DNA from 4 places in the Methylobacterium sp. 1A genome. Region 2 is predicted to be linked to each of the others. Evidence: predicted binding sites of a transcription regulator. Region 2 holds the regulator's gene; each other region holds the start of a gene.
The links. Region 2 encodes LexA, which represses DNA repair genes until DNA is damaged. Its sites were predicted from a motif close to TGTTCNNNNTGTGTTCNG; they were not measured.
Positions count from the first base shown of each region.

Region 1: the regulator LexA is predicted to act here: its motif matches at 1,614-1,631, upstream of parE (DNA topoisomerase IV subunit B).
Region 3: the regulator LexA is predicted to act here: its motif matches at 2,978-2,995, upstream of ACX9MN_RS19230 (nucleoid-associated protein).
Region 4: the regulator LexA is predicted to act here: its motif matches at 1,889-1,906, upstream of ACX9MN_RS29130 (PA0069 family radical SAM protein).

Region 1 is NZ_JBYQVE010000001.1:161,515-165,883, forward strand. Features, by position in the region: gene topA (type I DNA topoisomerase) at 1-992, shown strand, start outside; gene ACX9MN_RS00790 (hypothetical protein) at 1,178-1,366, opposite strand; gene parE (DNA topoisomerase IV subunit B) at 1,738-3,798, shown strand; gene ACX9MN_RS00800 (PRC-barrel domain-containing protein) at 3,951-4,369, opposite strand, start outside.
Region 2 is NZ_JBYQVE010000001.1:3,090,306-3,094,674, reverse strand. Features, by position in the region: gene ACX9MN_RS15125 (Uma2 family endonuclease) at 1-201, shown strand, start outside; gene fae (formaldehyde-activating enzyme) at 348-887, opposite strand; gene ACX9MN_RS15115 (hypothetical protein) at 1,208-1,423, shown strand; gene ACX9MN_RS15110 (hypothetical protein) at 1,441-1,890, opposite strand; gene lexA (transcriptional repressor LexA) at 2,141-2,869, shown strand; gene ACX9MN_RS15100 (ComEC/Rec2 family competence protein) at 2,863-4,369, opposite strand, start outside.
Region 3 is NZ_JBYQVE010000001.1:3,991,629-3,995,997, forward strand. Features, by position in the region: gene ACX9MN_RS19225 (hypothetical protein) at 428-1,855, opposite strand; gene ACX9MN_RS19230 (nucleoid-associated protein) at 1,821-2,855, opposite strand.
Region 4 is NZ_JBYQVE010000002.1:1,915,326-1,919,694, forward strand. Features, by position in the region: gene ACX9MN_RS29120 (amino acid permease) at 1-1,082, opposite strand, end outside; gene ACX9MN_RS29125 (hypothetical protein) at 1,247-1,777, opposite strand; gene ACX9MN_RS29130 (PA0069 family radical SAM protein) at 1,936-3,051, shown strand; gene ACX9MN_RS29135 (methyl-accepting chemotaxis protein) at 3,771-4,369, shown strand, end outside.

The sequences.
Region 1 (4,369 bases), 2.9 Mb from region 2:
CGGCGGCGATCGGTGAGACCAAGGAGCTGCGCGTCGCCGACGTTCTGGAGGCGCTGAACGGCCTCCTCGGGCCGCACATCTTCCCCGACAAGGGCGACGGCTCGAACCCGCGCACCTGCCCGACCTGCGGCTCGGGCCAGCTGTCGCTGAAGCTCGGCAAGTTCGGCGCGTTCATCGGCTGCTCGAACTACCCGGAGTGCAAGTACACCCGGCAGCTCTCGGCCTCGGGCGTCGACGGCGACGGTGACGGCTCCTCGGCCGAGGGCGGCCAGCCGGGCGTGCGCGTGCTGGGCGACGATCCCGCGACCGGCCTGCCGGTGACGCTGCGCGACGGCCGGTTCGGGCCGTTCCTCCAGCTCGGCGAGGCCTCCGCCGAGAAGGGCGCCGAGAAGCCGAAGCGCTCGTCGCTGCCCAAGGGGCTCAGCCCCTCGGACGTGGATCTCAACAAGGCGCTGGCCCTGCTGGCGCTGCCGCGCGAGGTGGCCCGCCACCCCGAGACCGGCGAGCCGATCCTGGCCAATCTCGGCCGGTTCGGACCCTACGTGCAGCACGGGAAGACCTACGCCAATCTCGGCAAGGACGACGACGTGCTGGAGATCGGGGCTAACCGCGCCATCGACCTGATCGTCGCCAAGGAGCAGGGCGGCGGCCGCGGCCGCCCGGCCGCCGATCCCGGCCGGCCGCTCGGCAAGGACGAGGCCAGCGGCCGCGATCTCGTGGTCAAGGCCGGCAAGTACGGGCCCTACGTCACGGACGGCGAGGTCAACGCCACGCTGCCGAAGACGATGAGCGCCGAGGCGCTGACGCTGGAGGAGGCAGTCGCCCTGGTGAGCGCCAAGCGCGCCGCGGGCGGCGGCAAGCCGGCGAAGCGCGGGGCGGTCCGGAAGGGGTCGGCACGGGCCGCGGGCGGCGACAAGCCGGCGGCTAAGAAGACCGCCGCGAAGAAGCCTGCGGCCAAGAAGGCGGCGGCGAAGACGTCGAGCGCGGGCTGAAGCGTTCGTGGACGAGGCTGAGGCGGGCCGGCAAGCCCGCCCGTCCTTGCGAGCGGAGCGAAGCAATCCAGTGCAGCGCGAGGCGTTCGAACGTGGCGCCGGCTAGGTTGCTTCGCTCCGCTCGCAAGGACGTGGCAGAGGCAGCGTTGCCGCCCCTCACCGCGGGTTGCGGTCAGCGATCGGGTTCAGACCAGGTAGGTGATCGTCGCCGCCACGGCCGTCGCGAAGGTCGCGAGCGCGAGGGTGGTGGAGTTCATCAGCGCCCGCCCGGCCGGCACCGCGGCCGCGTCATCGTCGCAGCCGAAGGCGGCGCCGGCCGCGTGCTCGAAGCGGATCAACGTGAGGCGGCGGGCCTCGATCGCGGCGTCGCTCATGGACTGCGGCTCCCTGACCACGGTCAAGATTTATCTCCGCCACCAACGTCGATCGTCCCGTTCTGTTCCGGGCGTCGCCTGTGGAAGCCGGGCATGCGGATCACGAGAAAGCCTTAACCCATTGTTGTGCAACGTCGTGATGACGGCCCGGCGCGCGGAACCGTGTGCCGGCACGGACGCGGCCCTCGCTCGCGGCGGCGCAGCATGCGATGATGCGACCGCCTCGCCGCAGGGCGAACGGCTTTGATGTTTATGGTTTGTTCCGCTATCATGCGGGGATGAAGGCGCATGCTCCACGACCCCAGACCCGTCCCAAGACCCGTCTGCGCGAAGCCGAGCCGGCCGACGCGCCGCGCGCCAGGAGGCCGCGCGTGAGCGATCCGGCGCGGGACCTGTTCGGGCCGGGCGGCAAGGGCGCGGCGGCCCGCCCGCCCGAGCCGCGGCGGCGGCTGGATTCGGCGGCCTCCGTGGCGACGCTCGCGGCCGCCGAGCCGGAGGGCGGCTACACCGCCTCCGACATCGAGGTGCTGGAGGGGCTGGAGCCCGTCCGGCGCCGGCCCGGCATGTATATCGGCGGCACCGACGAGCGGGCGCTCCACCACCTGTTCGCCGAGGTGATCGACAACTCGATGGACGAGGCGGTCGCCGGCCATGCCAGCTTCATCGAGGTGGAGCTTGAGGAGACCGGCGCCCTCGTCGTCACCGACAACGGCCGCGGCATCCCGGTCGACCCGCACCCGAAATTCCCCGGCAAGTCGGCGCTCGAGGTCATCATGACCACGCTGCACGCCGGCGGTAAGTTCGACTCGAAGGTCTACGAGACCTCGGGCGGCCTGCACGGCGTCGGCATCTCGGTGGTGAACGCACTCTCCGACCTGCTGGAGGTCGAGGTGGCGCGCAACCAGACCCTCTACCGCCAGACCTTCTCGCGCGGTCATGCCCAAGGGGCTTTGGAACTGGTCGGCCGGGTGCAGAACCGCCGCGGCACCCGCGTGCGCTTCCACCCGGACGCCCAGATCTTCGGCTCGCTGAAGTTCGACCCGCGCCGCCTGTTCAAGATGGCGCGCTCCAAGGCCTACCTGTTCGGCGGCGTCGAGATCCGCTGGCGCTGCGCCTCCGCCCTCCTCGAGGGGCTGGAGGACGTGCCGGCCGAGGCGGTGCACCGCTTCCCCGACGGGCTGCGCGACTACCTCGCCCGGGACATCGACGGGAAGGAACTCGTCACGGACGCCATGTTCTCCGGCAAGATCACCAAGCCGGGCTCGCACGGGTCGCTCGAATGGGCGGTGGCCTGGATGGTCGCCGAGGACGGGATCTCGCACTCCTACTGCAACACGATCCCGACGCCCGAGGGCGGCACCCACGAGGCGGGCCTGCGCGTCGCGCTGCTGCGCGGCCTGCGCGAGCACGCCGAGCGGGTGAACCAGGCCAAGCGCATGACCGCCGTCACGACGGACGACGTCATGGCGACCTGCGCGTCGATGCTCTCGGTGTTCATCCGCGAGCCGGAGTTCCAGGGCCAGACCAAGGACAAGCTCGCCACCGTGGAGGCCCAGCGCATCGTCGAGACGGCGGTGCGCGACGCCTTCGACCACTGGCTCGCCGCCTCCCCGGCCCAGGCCAACAAGCTCCTCGACTGGGTGATCGACCGGGCCGAGGAGCGCCTGCGCCGCCGCCAGGAGAAGGAGGTCGCCCGCAAGAGCGCGACCCGCAAGCTGCGCCTGCCCGGCAAGCTCGCCGACTGCTCGGCGGCCGGCACCGCGGGCTCGGAGATCTTCATCGTCGAGGGCGACTCGGCCGGCGGCTCGGCCAAACAGGCCCGGGACCGGGCGACCCAGGCGATCCTGCCGCTGCGCGGCAAGATCCTGAACGTCGCCTCGGCCTCGCGCGACAAGCTCGGCGCCAACCAGCTGATCTCGGATCTCACCCTGGCGCTCGGCTGCGGCACCGGTTCGGCCTTCCGCGAGGCGGACCTGCGCTACGAGAAGGTGATCATCATGACGGACGCCGACGTCGACGGCGCCCACATCGCCTCGCTGCTGATCACCTTCTTCTACCGCCAGATGCCGAGGCTGATCGACCGCGGCCACCTCTACCTCGCGATCCCGCCGCTCTATCGGCTGCAGCAGGGCTCGAAGGTGGCCTATGCCCGGGACGACGCGGATCGGGAGCGGATCGTCAAGACCGTGTTCAAGGGCGGCAAGGTCGAGATCGGGCGGTTCAAGGGCCTCGGCGAGATGATGCCGGCCCAGCTCAAGGAGACCACCATGGATCCGAAGAAGCGCACATTGCTGCGCGTCGCGGTCCTGGACGAGGCCCGGGAATCGACCGGCGACACGGTCGAGCGTCTGATGGGCAACAAGCCCGAGGCGCGCTTCGCCTTCATCAGCGAGCGCGCGGCCTTCGCAGAGGGCGCCGACCTCGACATCTGACGCCGGAGCGGCCGCGCCGCGTCGGTCGATGGCGCCGCGCCGTCATTGCGAGCGCAGCGAAGCAGCCCAGCAGCGCCACGTTCATCGAAGTGGCGCTGCCCTGGATTGCTTCGCTGCGCTCGCAAAGACGGGTGACGGGTTTCTGTCGCGCCTTATCGGGGTGGCGCGATCACCTTGGCCGGGTCGAAGGGCTGGGCCGCCGCCACCGTGTCCTTGCCCATGTTGAGGACCGCCGAAAAGCGGTCGCCGCCGGGACGCAGCACGAGGGCGCCCGGCTCGACCGCGATGAGCTTGCTGCCGAGGCCGAGGAAGCCGCCGACGTCGATCACGACGGCCTTGAGCGTCCCGCCGTCGGCGATGAGCAGATCCTCGATCTTGCCGACGCTGTCGCCGGCGGCGTTGCGAACCGTCACGCCGATCATCTTCGTGGTCAGGAAGGTGACGGGCTTGAGCCCCTGACGCTTGGCGGCGTCCTCGGCGCTCGCCGCCTCCGTCAGCCGCCCGCCCCCCTTGCCGTCCGTCGAGGTTCCCGGTCCCGTGGCCGGCAGGATCGTGTCCTTGCCGATCACGC
Region 2 (4,369 bases):
GCGTTGCCGCTCTGTCAGGCCGTGCTTCTGATCGAGCAGAGGAGCTGCGCACTGTCTCTTTCCGTGCGCAGCGGTGAGACTTGGACCCGCACCCGCCTCACCGGGGATGATCGTCTGGCGCTCCCCGTCTTCGGCCTCGAGTGTGCCGTGGCCGATCTCTACGCACGCACGCCCGTGGGGCGTGCGTCGGGACCGGGTTGACCCACAAACCATCGAAGGAACCGGGCTGGCCCCCTCCTTGCCAGCGCAGCGAAGCGATCCAGGCGGCGCCACGGTCACCGAACGCGCGCTGCCCCGACGCGCTTCGCCGCGCGATGACGGGGCGGCGTGCCCCGCCGAGCGGCCGCTCAGTACTCGATCACGCCGTCGAGCGCGTAGTGCTTCACGGTCTTCCGGTTGGCGATCAGCTCGTCGACCGTGGGCTCGCCCTTGAGGGCGCGGGCGATGGCGAGTTTCGTGGCCTCGTAGTTGGTCCGGTAGAGGTCCTTCTGGTCGAGGTTGTCGTCCTCGGCGCAGCGCTGATCGAGCCAGATCATGATGATCATGCACAGCTCGTCGAGCCCGTCCTTCGGCAGGATGCCCTCGATGATGCAGTCCACGATCGCGTCGCCGGTGGCGGCCTGGACCACGCCGCCGAGGAGCTCGGCATACTCGGCCGTGTGGATCGTGACCTTGGTGGTCATCATCGTGGCCGGGCGCACGAGCTGGTTGAGGTCGCGCACCACGAACATCCGCGTGTGGCCCTGGACCTGCCCCATCATCGACGCGAAGGCCTGACCGACCGGGCCGCGCACCGAGCCGATCAGCACCTCCGGCATGGCGTCGGTGTACTGGCCCTCGGCCGCCAGCACCGTGGCCTCGCCCGTGCGGAACCAGATCTCTTGCATGTTCGAACTCCACCTGATCGGAGCCCGCGGGAGACATCATCGGCGGCCTCGCGTCAATCGCCCCGAAGCCGGCTCCCATCCCGGCCGCCCCTGCCCTCGCCCGCGCTGCGGCGCGGGCGCGGACCCGTGCCGCCCCGCGTCGCCGCGATGCGGCCGCCGGCATCCGCGACGGCGCGCATCTCCACCCCTGCGCGGCCTGTGGCCTTGAGGAACGCGGACAGGCGAGGCAGGGAAGATCGGAGCGCGGCTCCGGGAGCGGTCCCGGGCCTGGCCGTTCCGGTGGGCGCGCGGCGCCGTGCCGGGCATGCGGGAGGAACACGATGGCGGAGAGCACGGACCGGGGCTCCGGCTGGAGCCTTCAGGCGAGCGCCGTGCCCGACGGGGTGCGCCTGGAACTCGCCCTCGCCGACCTCGGCGGTGCGCCGGTCACCGCCGCGATCGTGCTCGACCGGACGGAGGCCCGGGCCTTCGCCCGCGCCCTGCTGGCCGCCGCCGGCGACGCCGCGGAGCGGACCTTCCCGAAGCCGGGCGCCTGAGGACGCGCCGCCAGCCGTCAGCGCACGCCGAGGCCCGGATTGCGGCCCGGCAGGCGGGGGACCACGGTGCCGCGCTTCTCGATCGGCGCGTCGCAGGCGTAGGCGAACTCAGTCTTCAGCGGATCGAACACGGTCTCGCCGGTGATCCGGCAATCCTCGCGCACGGTCTCGTCGAGATAGGCCCGGGCGGCGGTGCGGAAGCGCTTCACCCGGGTGGCGCCCGGCTCCGGATCGATCCGGACCTCGCTCAGGTTGCAGCCGGTATACTCGCGCAGGGCGTTGGACACGATCAGCATCCGGCGCAGCTGCCGGTTGTCGTAGACCTCGTAGGGCTCCTTGCAGCCGATCGTGACGACCTGGGGAGTGAGCGCCACGTAGTTCCGCGAGATGTAGGAGAATCCGGTGGTGCAGCCGGCGAGGCCGAGGGCGGCGAGGCCGAGGGGCAGCAGAGCTGCGGGTCGTCGCATCCTCGTCATTCCAAGAGGGTCCCAGCCCGCGCCCCGGATCCGCCGCCTTCCCGGCGGGGCGCCGCGATGCATTGAAACGGCTCCGCTTGCGCCGTCAATGCGTTTCTCGACCTTACTCCCGCGGGCGCGCCGCGGCGCGCCGGGCCGAGCGGTGCCGCTCTTGCGGAACACTTGCGGAACGTTTAACCTGTTCGTGATTTGTTTCGGAGACCGTCACGTGGCGGTCCGCCAAGCCGCGAGTCCCCCGTCGATGCTCACGCGCAAGCAGCTGGACCTCCTGCGATTCATCCAGAGCCGGATGCAGGAATGCGGTGTCCCGCCGTCGTTCGACGAGATGAAGGATGCCCTCGATCTCAAGTCGAAATCCGGCATCCACCGGCTGATCACGGCGCTCGAGGAGCGCGGCTTCCTCCGGCGCCTCCCCAATCGGGCGCGCGCCATCGAGGTGATCCGGATCCCCGAGAGCCTGACCCAGGCCGCTCCGGCGACTCAGGCCCCCGTCGAGCCGCGCCGCTTCACGCCGAGCGTGGTCGAGGGCGGTAAGTCCAAGCAGCCGCCGGCCCCGGCGAGCACGCGGATGATCGACGAGTCCGGCCGCGCCATCTCGATCCCGGTCATGGGCCGGATCGCGGCCGGTACGCCCGTCTCGGCGATCCAGAACCAGAGCCACGCCATCACCCTGTCGCCGGACTTCGTGGCCGGCGGCGAGCACTACGCCCTCGAGGTGCGCGGCGACTCGATGGTCGAGGCGGGCATCCTGGACGGCGACCTCGTGGTCATCCGCAAGCAGGAGACGGCCAATACCGGCGACATCATCGTGGCACTGATCGACGACGAGGAGGCGACGCTCAAGCGCCTGCGCCGCCGCGGCTCGTCGATCGCCCTCGAGGCCGCCAACCCGGCCTACGAGACCCGCGTGCTCGGGCCCGACCGGGTCCGGATCCAGGGCCGCCTCGTGAGCCTCGTCCGCCGCTACTGAAGCGGCTCGGCCGGCGCGTCGCCGGGGGCGAGGTCTCCGCCCGGCGCGGCGTCGGCCTCCGGCGTCGCGGCGACCCCGTCCTCCGCGGGGCGGTCGCCCGGCTCCGCGGTGACCGGCCGCGGCGGTCCAGGCCCGCGCCCGGCGGCCGGCTGCCAGGGCACGGCGCGGCCGTCGTTCCGGGCGTAGCGCGCGGCGAAGCCGTCGCCGTCGATCCGGAGGGCCACGGCCCCGCGGGCGGCGAGGACGCGCCGGTCGATCACCAGCGGCCCCGTGCAGGTCGGCGGCGCCGCGAGGCCCGTGATCAGCACCGCGGCGCGGGCGCAATCCTCCGGGAAGGCCCGCCGGTCCCGGACCAGGGCGACCGCCCGCCCGTCCGGCAGCCGGGCGGTGCAGCCGAGCCGGTCGCAGCGCCCGCTGCCCGACCGGACGATCAGCGCCGCGGACCGCCGCCCGTCGCCGTCCGCCTTCAGCCACTGCTCGAGGACGAAGCCCGAAGGGCTGCCGAGGGCCGCGAGCCGCCCGTCCGGGCCCCGCACCGCGGCCCCCGCGCCCTGCCGGTCGACGTAGAGGTCGTAGTGGTCGGGCCGGGCCGCGAGGACGAGCCCGAGCAGGACCGGCGGCACGGCGAGCCAGCGCAGGCGCGAGGCCGGCAGCGTCCCCAGCAGCAGGCCGGCGGTCAGCAGGGCCAGCGCCCCGGCGCCGAAGGCCGGCAGCACCAGGACCGCCCGCTCGAACCCGGCGATCCAGTCCGAGATCGCCAGCATCCCGGCCACCGCCTGCCCCATCAGCCACCAGACCGGCCGGTCGAGGGCGAAGGGATAGGCGAGGCAGCCGATCACCGCGGCGGGCATCACCACCAGGGAGACGAGCGGCAGGGTCAGGGCGTTGCCGACGAGGCCGAAGGGCTGGACCGTCTGGAAGTGGTAGGTGGCGAAGGGGGCCGTCGCGACCTGCGCCACCAGGGTCGTGGCCAGGGTCCCGGTGATCGCCGACAGGCCGGTCCCGACGAGCCGCCCGATCCGCCCGGCCCCCGGGCGCACGAGCAGCCGCCCGTCGATCAGCCGCGCGCAGGCGATCAGCCCGGCCACGGCGCCGAAGGACATCTGGAAGCTCGGGCCGAGCAGGCCCTCCGGCTCCCGGGCGAGCGCGATCAGCGCCGCGAGGGCGAGGTTGCGCATCGACAGGGCCGGCCGGTCCACCAGGATCGCGCCGAGCATGATCAGGGTCATGATCAGCGAGCGCTCGGCCGCGATGTCCCAGCCCGAGAAGGCGCAGTAGGCGGTGACGCCGACCATGGCGAAGCCGGCCGCGATCTTCTTGATCGGCCAGAGCAGCGCGCAGAGCGGCACCGCGGCGAGGAGCGCCCGCACCAGCCAGAACACCACGCCGGCGGCCAGCACCATGTGGAGGCCCGAGATCGACACCACGTGGTAGATGCCGGCGGCGCGGAGCGCGTCGTTGGTGGCCGGCCCGATGAGGCCGCGCTTGCCCGTCACCAGG
Region 3 (4,369 bases), 900 kb from region 2:
GCCAGAGGTCGAACGACCGCTTTTTGAGTTTGATACTTTGAAGCAGACTGGCCGAAAACCACCCATGCCAGTCGTACGGATAGCTCACGTAGTATCTCGAATTTAGCGCGCCCCTACACCATCCCGGAATGCATGGAGACTATGACCTGCACCAATTGGCGGAAGCGTAGAGGTATTGGATCGCGGACTTGATCCTTGGAGAGGCCCTCTCAACCGTCGCCGGAAACGAGCTTCTGCGCGCGGTCTTCCCGAAGATGCGGACAAGCACCGCCCCAAAGGCATCGAGGTGACGCTGACGGCATCCTCCCGCGTTAGGTCGATCCAAGGCGTGAACACGTCATCCGCCCATTCGGTGACGTCGCGGCCCAAGCCTGAAGTCCCGGGCGCCTTCTGCCGGCTTCAGGCCCGCGGGCCATCCGCTCGTCGCCTAGTGAGGTGCCGGCACCCGGGCGTGAGCCGTCGCCAGCCAGCTGCGCAGCGCGTCCGGATTGATCCACCCTGCCTCCATGGCCGCGGCAGCCAGCATGACGAACACCACTACCCAAACCACTGCCGTCGTTCGGCCTTCGGTGCGCCGATAGGCAGCCATGGCCCCGGCGAGCGGGCCGTCGGCCAGCGCTTCATAATCGGTGTCGTCGAGAAAGCCATAGAGCTTGGTGCGCCACGCTGCCCTAGACGCCTCGACAACGCCGAGGAACCGGCGGTTCGTCGAGACCGACACGGCGTAGGAGATGCCGACATACGCCGCTACGACGGCGTACAGACCGGCGAAGCCGGCCCCTCCGGCCCCTCCGCCTTTCGCGGCGTCGATGGCGAGCCGGACCACGAGCGCGCCGATCGCCACGGCCACGTCTCGCCAAACGGCCGCGGATAGGTCGCGGGACTGCTGAAGGAGCTTCTGTACCTCGTCGGACAGCGTCTTGCGCAGATCGGACAAGGCCTTCAACGTGTCCTTGCTGCCGGCGCGTAGGTGCGCCTTGTACAGAAGCCGGGCTGAGTCCAGGGCCGGCCCGACCCGCTTCGGCAGCCCCGCCCGGAAGCTCTCCCCCGCGGTCCACTCCCGCGACAGCTCGGCAGACAGGAAGGTATGCCGCACCTCGACGTCGGTACCCTCCAGGTAAACCCAGGCCGCGGCGGCCTGCTGCGCATCGAACCCATCCGCGCCGAGACCGCCGTCCCCCAGCATGAGCTTGCGCGGCGGCTGGCCGGCGAGCATCGCCATGGGCGTGGCGCCGTCGCGGTAGAGCTCGTTCGGCAGCGACAGGGCGATCATCGTTCCGGCTGCCTCCCGCCACGCCGGTTCGGCGGGACCCTCGACCCTTGCGGCTCCGGCCACGTAGGGCTCGATCCGGGGAGGCGCCATCTGGTCGGGGGATTGGCTGCGGACGACCCGCCTAGGTCCGGCCTCCGGGCGGGGTTCCGGCACCGGGGCGACCGCCGGGGCTTCGACCCAAGGCTCGACGACGTGCCCACGAGTGCGGAAGCCGTCGGCGGCCCTGATGAACGCTAGGCGCACTGCCGAAACGCGGCAGGCGCGGTCGGCATCGAGCAACAGGGACCGCCAACCCTCGGGCGTGAAAAGGTGCTCGGCTCCGTCGCGGTGCGCATAGGTCAGCGTCACGCGCACCCTGTCGCCGTCGGGTGCATCCCGCGGCGCCACGTGGTCGTCCGAGCCGTCGAGGCAGTCGAGGGTCAGCCACGGCGCGCCGGCATCGGCGACGGCCTGCCAAGCCGTCAGTGCCTCCCGCGACAGCATCCCGGCGACCGTCATCCGGCCGGCGTCCTCGTTGACGACGAAGCCCGGTGCAGACCGGCTCGCCTCAACGGCCGCGTGAACGGTTCTCGGTGTCGACATCGTCCCTCAGGACCCCCGCCGTCAGGATCTCGATCCTCTCCCGCCCGTCGGGCATCGTCGTCCGGGTCGGCCTGTGCGCCTCGTCGTACAGCACGACCACGCCCTCCTGGGTCTCCATCACGCGCTTACGAGGCTTCTGCACGCGCTCCGGATCAATCTCGAACGATTCCTCCGCGACGCCACGGTCCCGCAGTTGGCGCTCTAGGGTCCCTCGGATCGACGCACCTTCCGGCAGCACGCCGAAGAGCGCCGTCAGCAGCGGCTCGCGATCTTCCGGGTCGTAGCGCTGGCCGCCCTGCCGCAGAACGTCGTAGAGCCGGTTGACGCCGCCGGCCTGCACATCCGCGGGCAGATCGGGCTTATGGGTCTTGTAGGCGACCTTGACGGCTTCGACGAGCTTGCCGGACAGGTCGCCCGGCTCGTTCACGCGGCGCGCGTTCAGGAAGCCCTCGAAATATTCCGAGATGTGCGTCCTCTTGCTGCGGTCGCGGACCATCACATGGCCGCCCGACCCCGGCGCCAAGCGAACCAGGGCGATCTTCTGCATGGCTTCCGGTTTCTTCACGAACGCCTCCTGGAGCCGTTCGAGGCGAGGCTGTGCGGCCCCTAGCGAGTAGCGGACCACCTCGTCGTGGTCGTACTTGACCAGCGCGTAGACCGGGTCGTCCGTGCCGACCCCGAGCTCGAACACGAGGAACGCCCCGTTGCTCGTCCCGGAGCGGTGCCGGGTATGGAAGTCCCGGGCCAATGCCTGCGTCCCGACCGTGAAGTCGCCGCCTCCCGCGATGCCGCGGAGCGCCGCCTCGACGCCGGAACCGACGCGAAACGCGAACAGGTTGCCGGTCAGGGCCGAGCGCACCCGCGCGAGGAAAAAGGCTGGCTCCTGGAGCGGGGTGATCTCCGGCAGGAGGGTCGGCTCGTCGAGGTCCTTGCCGACCACATGGAAGATCATCCGCCGGATCGACAATGCGTCCTTCTCCGCATCGGTCAGAAAAGCCATCTCGCTCCCTGGGGTCGCATCGTTCCTCTCACGACCGGTATAGCGAGGGCAGCCGGATCCCGCCCGCGCTCATTCAACCTCAGGATGGTTTTCAACCGGGACAATCGGCCCGACGTCCGTTTCGTTCTGCTTATGTTCTCACTATTGCCAACGCGATGCAACCTCGCGGCGCGATGGCAGACGGCACTGCGAGAGAACTTGGCGCGATGCCGCGATGACCCACGTCAAGGTTCGTTCGATAGGTTGGGAGGCGAAGCCTAAGCTCTGGTCGCCATTTGGTAGGAAAAGCAGCGACCGTACGCCACCATCGACCCTATCGAGCGCCACCTTCACCACGACCGGGCGCCACCATTGGCTCGACACGGTTTCACCTTGCCCGGCTCCCGGTTCGCCGGGCAAGGCGTCATGTCGCGAGGAGGCCGAGCCGTCGCACTCATATGGCACAACCGCCATCCCCCGACGATGCCATGAATTTGCTGCCCGGGTTATGGACCTGTCGGGGATGGCCGACGGAGAAGAGGTGGTTGTGATGCTGTCGACAGGCTTACGTCAGCTGATCCAGCTCGCCGAGCGGATGAGAGGGAGGGAGAACTCGACGTCCCGTCGGCGTGGAAGCAAGGTCGGTGGCGTGCCGGAGGATAGGAGCGTGTGGCTGTCGGGCGCAGTTGCTCGGTGCTGAAGCGGTTTTCTATCGTCCTTCAATATATTGCACCTATATGGTTCGATCTGCCGCCCGCAGAGATTCGATTTGGCGCCAACAGAGGTTCTATCTTCGGATTCGGCGGCTTGCTCATCGATGCGCGCCTTGATGCGAGCGGCTGAGCATCCTCATGGACCGATCTTCGAGCCGTATGGGCCCAGTCAACCCGGAGTCGGGTGTTTGATGGCGCAGAGGCGTAAAAGTCGGCTCTTTGTTGGCGAGAAGTCGGGCTTGGATTGCCTGGCGCTGACGCTAAAGGGTTGATATCGTTGAGGGGGTAGTCGCGCCTAATCTGACGCCCTAGAATTTTCTCAATGACTTAGGGGGCTAAGCCCTGCGGTTGAGAGATTGCCGCGGAAGCGCTGCGGAAGCATCGTGCGTTCTTCCGAGCCGGTGCTGTCCCAAATCGCGTTACCGCAAATGTGATCGCTAGGCGGCTGAACGGCCCTTAGCCTTCCTCGTCGGCCGAGACCGCTCTTTCGAGGCGGCGAGTATCCGAGCGACACCCTCCGCGGCTGCTCGATCCGAAAGCGTAGGCTGCCGCGACGCCTCGATCGCGCAAGCCGCACGCTCCTCTGGGCTCGGATCCTCAACCGACCATCTCGGGTTCTCAGGGGCCGAGGATGGCGTCCACGGTCGCCAGCGCACGCAGCTGGGCGAGATGCGTATCGGCGGCGGCAGGAGGTCCCGTCGGACGTAATCGTCCACGGTGCTCTCGCTCATCATGAGTTCGGCGGCGAGCGCGCGGCGCGAGGTAGGCGGCGGTCGGCATACGGCCGTTCTAGGGTAGATGCTCCGGCGGCAAGCCGTTGTC
Region 4 (4,369 bases), on a different contig from region 2:
GGGTGGACGTGGGAGAACATCTTCGGCAGCAGGCCGTCCTGCGCCATGGTGAAGAAGATCCGGCTCTGGCCGTAGAGCAGGACGAGGATCACCGTCGTCAGCCCGGTCAGCGCTCCGAGCTTGATCAGGAACGCGAACCAGCCGATGCCGATCACGTCGACGCCCTTGGCGATCGGGTCCGGGACGTTCAGGTCCTTGTAGGGCACGAGCCCAGTCAGCACGGCGGCGACCAGCACGTACAGGATCGTGCAGACCGCGAGCGAGCCCAGGATGCCGATGGGCATGTCCTTCTGGGGTTTGCGCGCCTCCTGGGCGGCGGTGGAGACCGCGTCGAAGCCGATGAAGGCGAAGAACACCACGCCCGCGCCGCGCAGGACGCCGCTGTAGCCGAAATGGCCGAAGGTCCCGTCGTTGTCCGGGATGAGCGGGCTCCAGTTCGCGGTGTTCACATGGCCCCAGCCCAGAGCGATGAAGGCGACCACGACGGTGAGCTTCACCGCGACCATGATGTTGTTGAAGAGCGCCGATTCCTTCGTGCCCCGCATCAGCAGGATCGTGATCAGCGCCACGATCAGGACCGCCGGCAGGTTCAGCAGCGCGGTCCCGCCGCCCTCGATCGGCGTGCCCGGCGCGTTGGCGAACTGCGCCGGGATCACGATGCCGACGCTCTTCAGGATGCTGGTCACGTAGCCCGACCAGCCGACCGCCACGGTGGCGGCGCCCATGGCGTATTCGAGGATCAGGTCCCAGCCGATCAGCCACGCGAAGAACTCGCCGAGCGTCGCGTAGGTGTAGGTGTAGCTCGATCCGGCGACCGGGATCAGGGCGGCCATCTCCGAGTAGCAGAGGCCGACGAAGGCGCAGGCGATGCCGCCGAGCACGAAGGACAGTATGATCCCCGGCCCGGCATACTGGGCCGCGGCCGTGCCGGTCAGGACGAAGATGCCGGCGCCGATGATCGCCCCGATGCCCATCGCGGTGATCGAGAGGGCGCCCAGCGACTTCGAGAGCTGCTGCTCGCCCTCGCCGCTCTCGACGATGTCCTCGACCGACTTGCGCCCCATCAGGCCCGACGAATCCATTGCACCATCCTTCCAGATCGGGGTGGCTCAGCGCGCGTCATCATGTCCGGAGACGGCGACGATCCTGCCGCGCTTTCAGAGTTGTAGAGGCGGATCGACCGACAACAACGTGAGCGGGCGCAAGATTCTTCCGAGCAAGATTCTCCCGAGCAAGATCTTTCCGGTCAGGCGCGCTCGATCCGAGCGATCAGCGGCCTGACCTTGAGGCGACCCGTGAACGCGCCCTCGGCACGCAGGGCCTCGCGCCGGACGACGTCGCCGGCCCGTGCCTGGCGGGCGCCGACGACGGTCTCCGCCCGTCTGACGAGCCGGCCGAGCCAGCGCCCGGCCGGGCGGTGCAGGCGGCCGAGCGCCGTCTCCGGCCGCGCCGTTCCGACGAAGCGGTCGAGGGTGCGGATCCAGCCCTCGGCCGGGACGTCGCCGGCCTCCAGGCACAGGATCCAGTCCCGCCGGGCCGCGGCGGCGCCCGCCGCGTAGGGATTGCCGCCCCGGTGCAGCACGAGGGTCGCGCCCGTGGCCTCCGCGACGGCCGCCACGGCCTCGCTCTCGCGGCCCGCGACGATCACCGCGTCGCCGACGAGGCCGCCGGCCACGCCGGAGACGAGCACGCTGAGCGTGTCGGCCAGGCGATCGATCGCGTCCGGATCGGCCGGTTCGGCCAGATAGGTCACGGCGGAGAGCATGAGCGCGCGCATAGACGATTCTGCGGCGCCGTAAACTGCCCCGCGGCCCGCGCGGCGGCGCGCCGTCGCCCGGACGGGCTGCAGAGCCGCATTTGCCTGAAAAAAAGGCGCCCTTCGCCATCGTGTTCGCTCTATGTTCTTACATGGATGCGTGAGGGAGGCGAGTCGTCATGGGGGACACGCGCGACGGGACCGCATCCGGGGCCGCGCCGCGACTCGGGCCGAGCGTCGCGGAACCGGCCGCCCGGCGGGGGCGCGGCGCGACGGCCAACCCGATGGGCCGGTACGAATCCGCCCGGCGCGAGGCGTTCCACGACGAGACCTGGACGGCGGACGCTCCGGCACCCCTGCGCACGGAGGTCACGCCGGAGCGGTCCGCCCGGATCATCGCGCGCAACAGCTCGCCCGACATCCCGTTCGACCGGTCGATCAACCCGTACCGGGGCTGCGAGCACGGCTGCATCTACTGCTACGCGCGCCCGACCCATGCCTGGCTCGGCCTGTCGCCGGGGCTCGACTTCGAGTCGCGGATCTTCACCAAGCCGGACGCCGCCCGGCTCCTCGCCCGCGAGATCGCCGCGCCGGGCTACAGGCCCGACACGATCGCCCTCGGCACCGCCACGGATCCCTACCAGCCGGTCGAGCGGGAGCACCGGCTCACCCGCGCAGTTCTGGAGGTGCTGCGGGAGGCCCGCCACCCCGTCAGCATCACCACCAAGTCGGACCTCGTGCTGCGCGACCTCGACCTCCTGGCCGAGATGGCGGCGGAGAACCTCGTGCTGGCGGCGATCTCGCTGCCGACGCTGGATCCGGACCTCGCCCGCCGCCTCGACCCGCGGGCGCCGCGGCCGGGCAAGCGGCTCGCGGCGATGCGGGGCCTGAGCGCGGCGGGCGTGCCCGTCATGGTCAACGTCTCGCCGATCATCCCCGGCCTGACGGATCACGAGATCGAATCGATCCTGGCCGAGGCGCGCGCGCACGGAGCGAGCCGGATCGGCCACGCGCTGCTGCGCCTCCCGGGCGAAGTCGCGGACCTCGTGGCGGACTGGTTCACCGAGCATTATCCCGAACGCAGGGCGCGGGCCTTCGCACTCCTGCGGGAAGCCCGGGGCGGGCGCGAGAACGACCCGCGCTTCGGCCACCGCTTCCGCGGGGAAGGCGCCTACGCGGCGATGATCGGCCAGCGGGTCCGGCTCGCCGGCACGCGTCTCGGTTTCGCCTTCGGGCGCATCGCGCTGAATCGCGACGCCTTCCGGAAGCCCGGCGCGCAGCTGGCGCTGTTCTGACACGCGACCGACGCGGCGGCGCGCGCGAGGCGGCGGACCTGTCCCACAGTACGGTTCAGCGAAAATTCCAGTCATTTTGGCCGGAAGCGGCGTAAAAATACATTTCCAAAGATAGAAAACGACTCAAATGTTGCTTCCAAAGTGGGTTTTTAGATTTCTAACGTGTGGGGAAAATCGCAGAACGTAAGATTGACATCTGTGTCATTGTGGTTCAAATGCCTGAGATCGCGAGGGTTACTGCGAGATTTTGACCAAGTTTGATTGAGTTATCGAATTTAAGTTCTATATTGAGGGTCGTTCTGTGCGTAAGAGCGCGATTTTGTCCGGCGTCCGTGTCCGCAGATCCCGCCAATGGACGCTGTGCGCCGTGATCCGGTCGCGGGCGAGCCGCGCCCCGCGGCCCTGCTCGGTTCTGCCGGTCGCGACTGTCGTCCTTCCTTGAGACGGTAGCGTGTCGGGGTTTCGACCTCCGATGCCGACCGGGCGAACTCCCGGTCCGATGACCGGACCGGGAGCGCCGGTGGGCCCCCGGACTCGCCGCGCCCTCGCCGCGCCCTCGCCGCGCCCTTCGAGCGAACCGGGCCGGCGCCGCGTCGGGGTGCCTGTCGCGTCGCTCAGCCTTTCCGTCGACCGAGGCCGACCGGCCGCCCTGCTCGAACCGGGCAGCCCGGCAGCGGGCCGCACGCCTCGACGCACCGCGAAGAGAGATCCCGTTCCTCATGCTGCGTCTTCCGCGTCCGTCCATCGGCACGATCCTGTGCGCGATCCTGTTCTCACTCAGCGCCATGCTGCTGGCCGCGGGCGCCCGGACGGCGCTGGAGGCCGGGGCGCAGGAGCGGGAGAGCCGCCGCGTCGTCGCGCTCACGGAAGGCAGCCGGATCCTCCTCGAGATCCTGCTCGCCGTGCGCCTCGAGCGGGGGCGGACCCTGCAGGCGCTGATCGCCGCGGGCAGGATCCCGCCCGCCGACGCGGCCCTGATCGCTCGACAGCGCGCGATCCGAATCGATCGTCTGGAAGCGCTCCTGAGGCTGGTGCGCGCGGTCGACACCGCCGCGGTGGCGAAGACGGTCGATCCGCTCCGACGGGCGCACGAGGCCGTCACCGGCCTGACGTCACGGATCGACGCGGCCCTCGCGGTCCCGGTCGCGGAGCGCGACGCCGCGACCGAGGGGGTCGCCGCGACCGCCTTCCGGGATCTGCTCGACGCGCTCACGGCGACCAGCGGGGCCGTCGACGTCACGATCCCGCGCCGGGACGCGGCACTGGCCCGCGCCCTGGACATCAAGCGCGCCGCCTGGATCACGCGGGTCGCGATCGG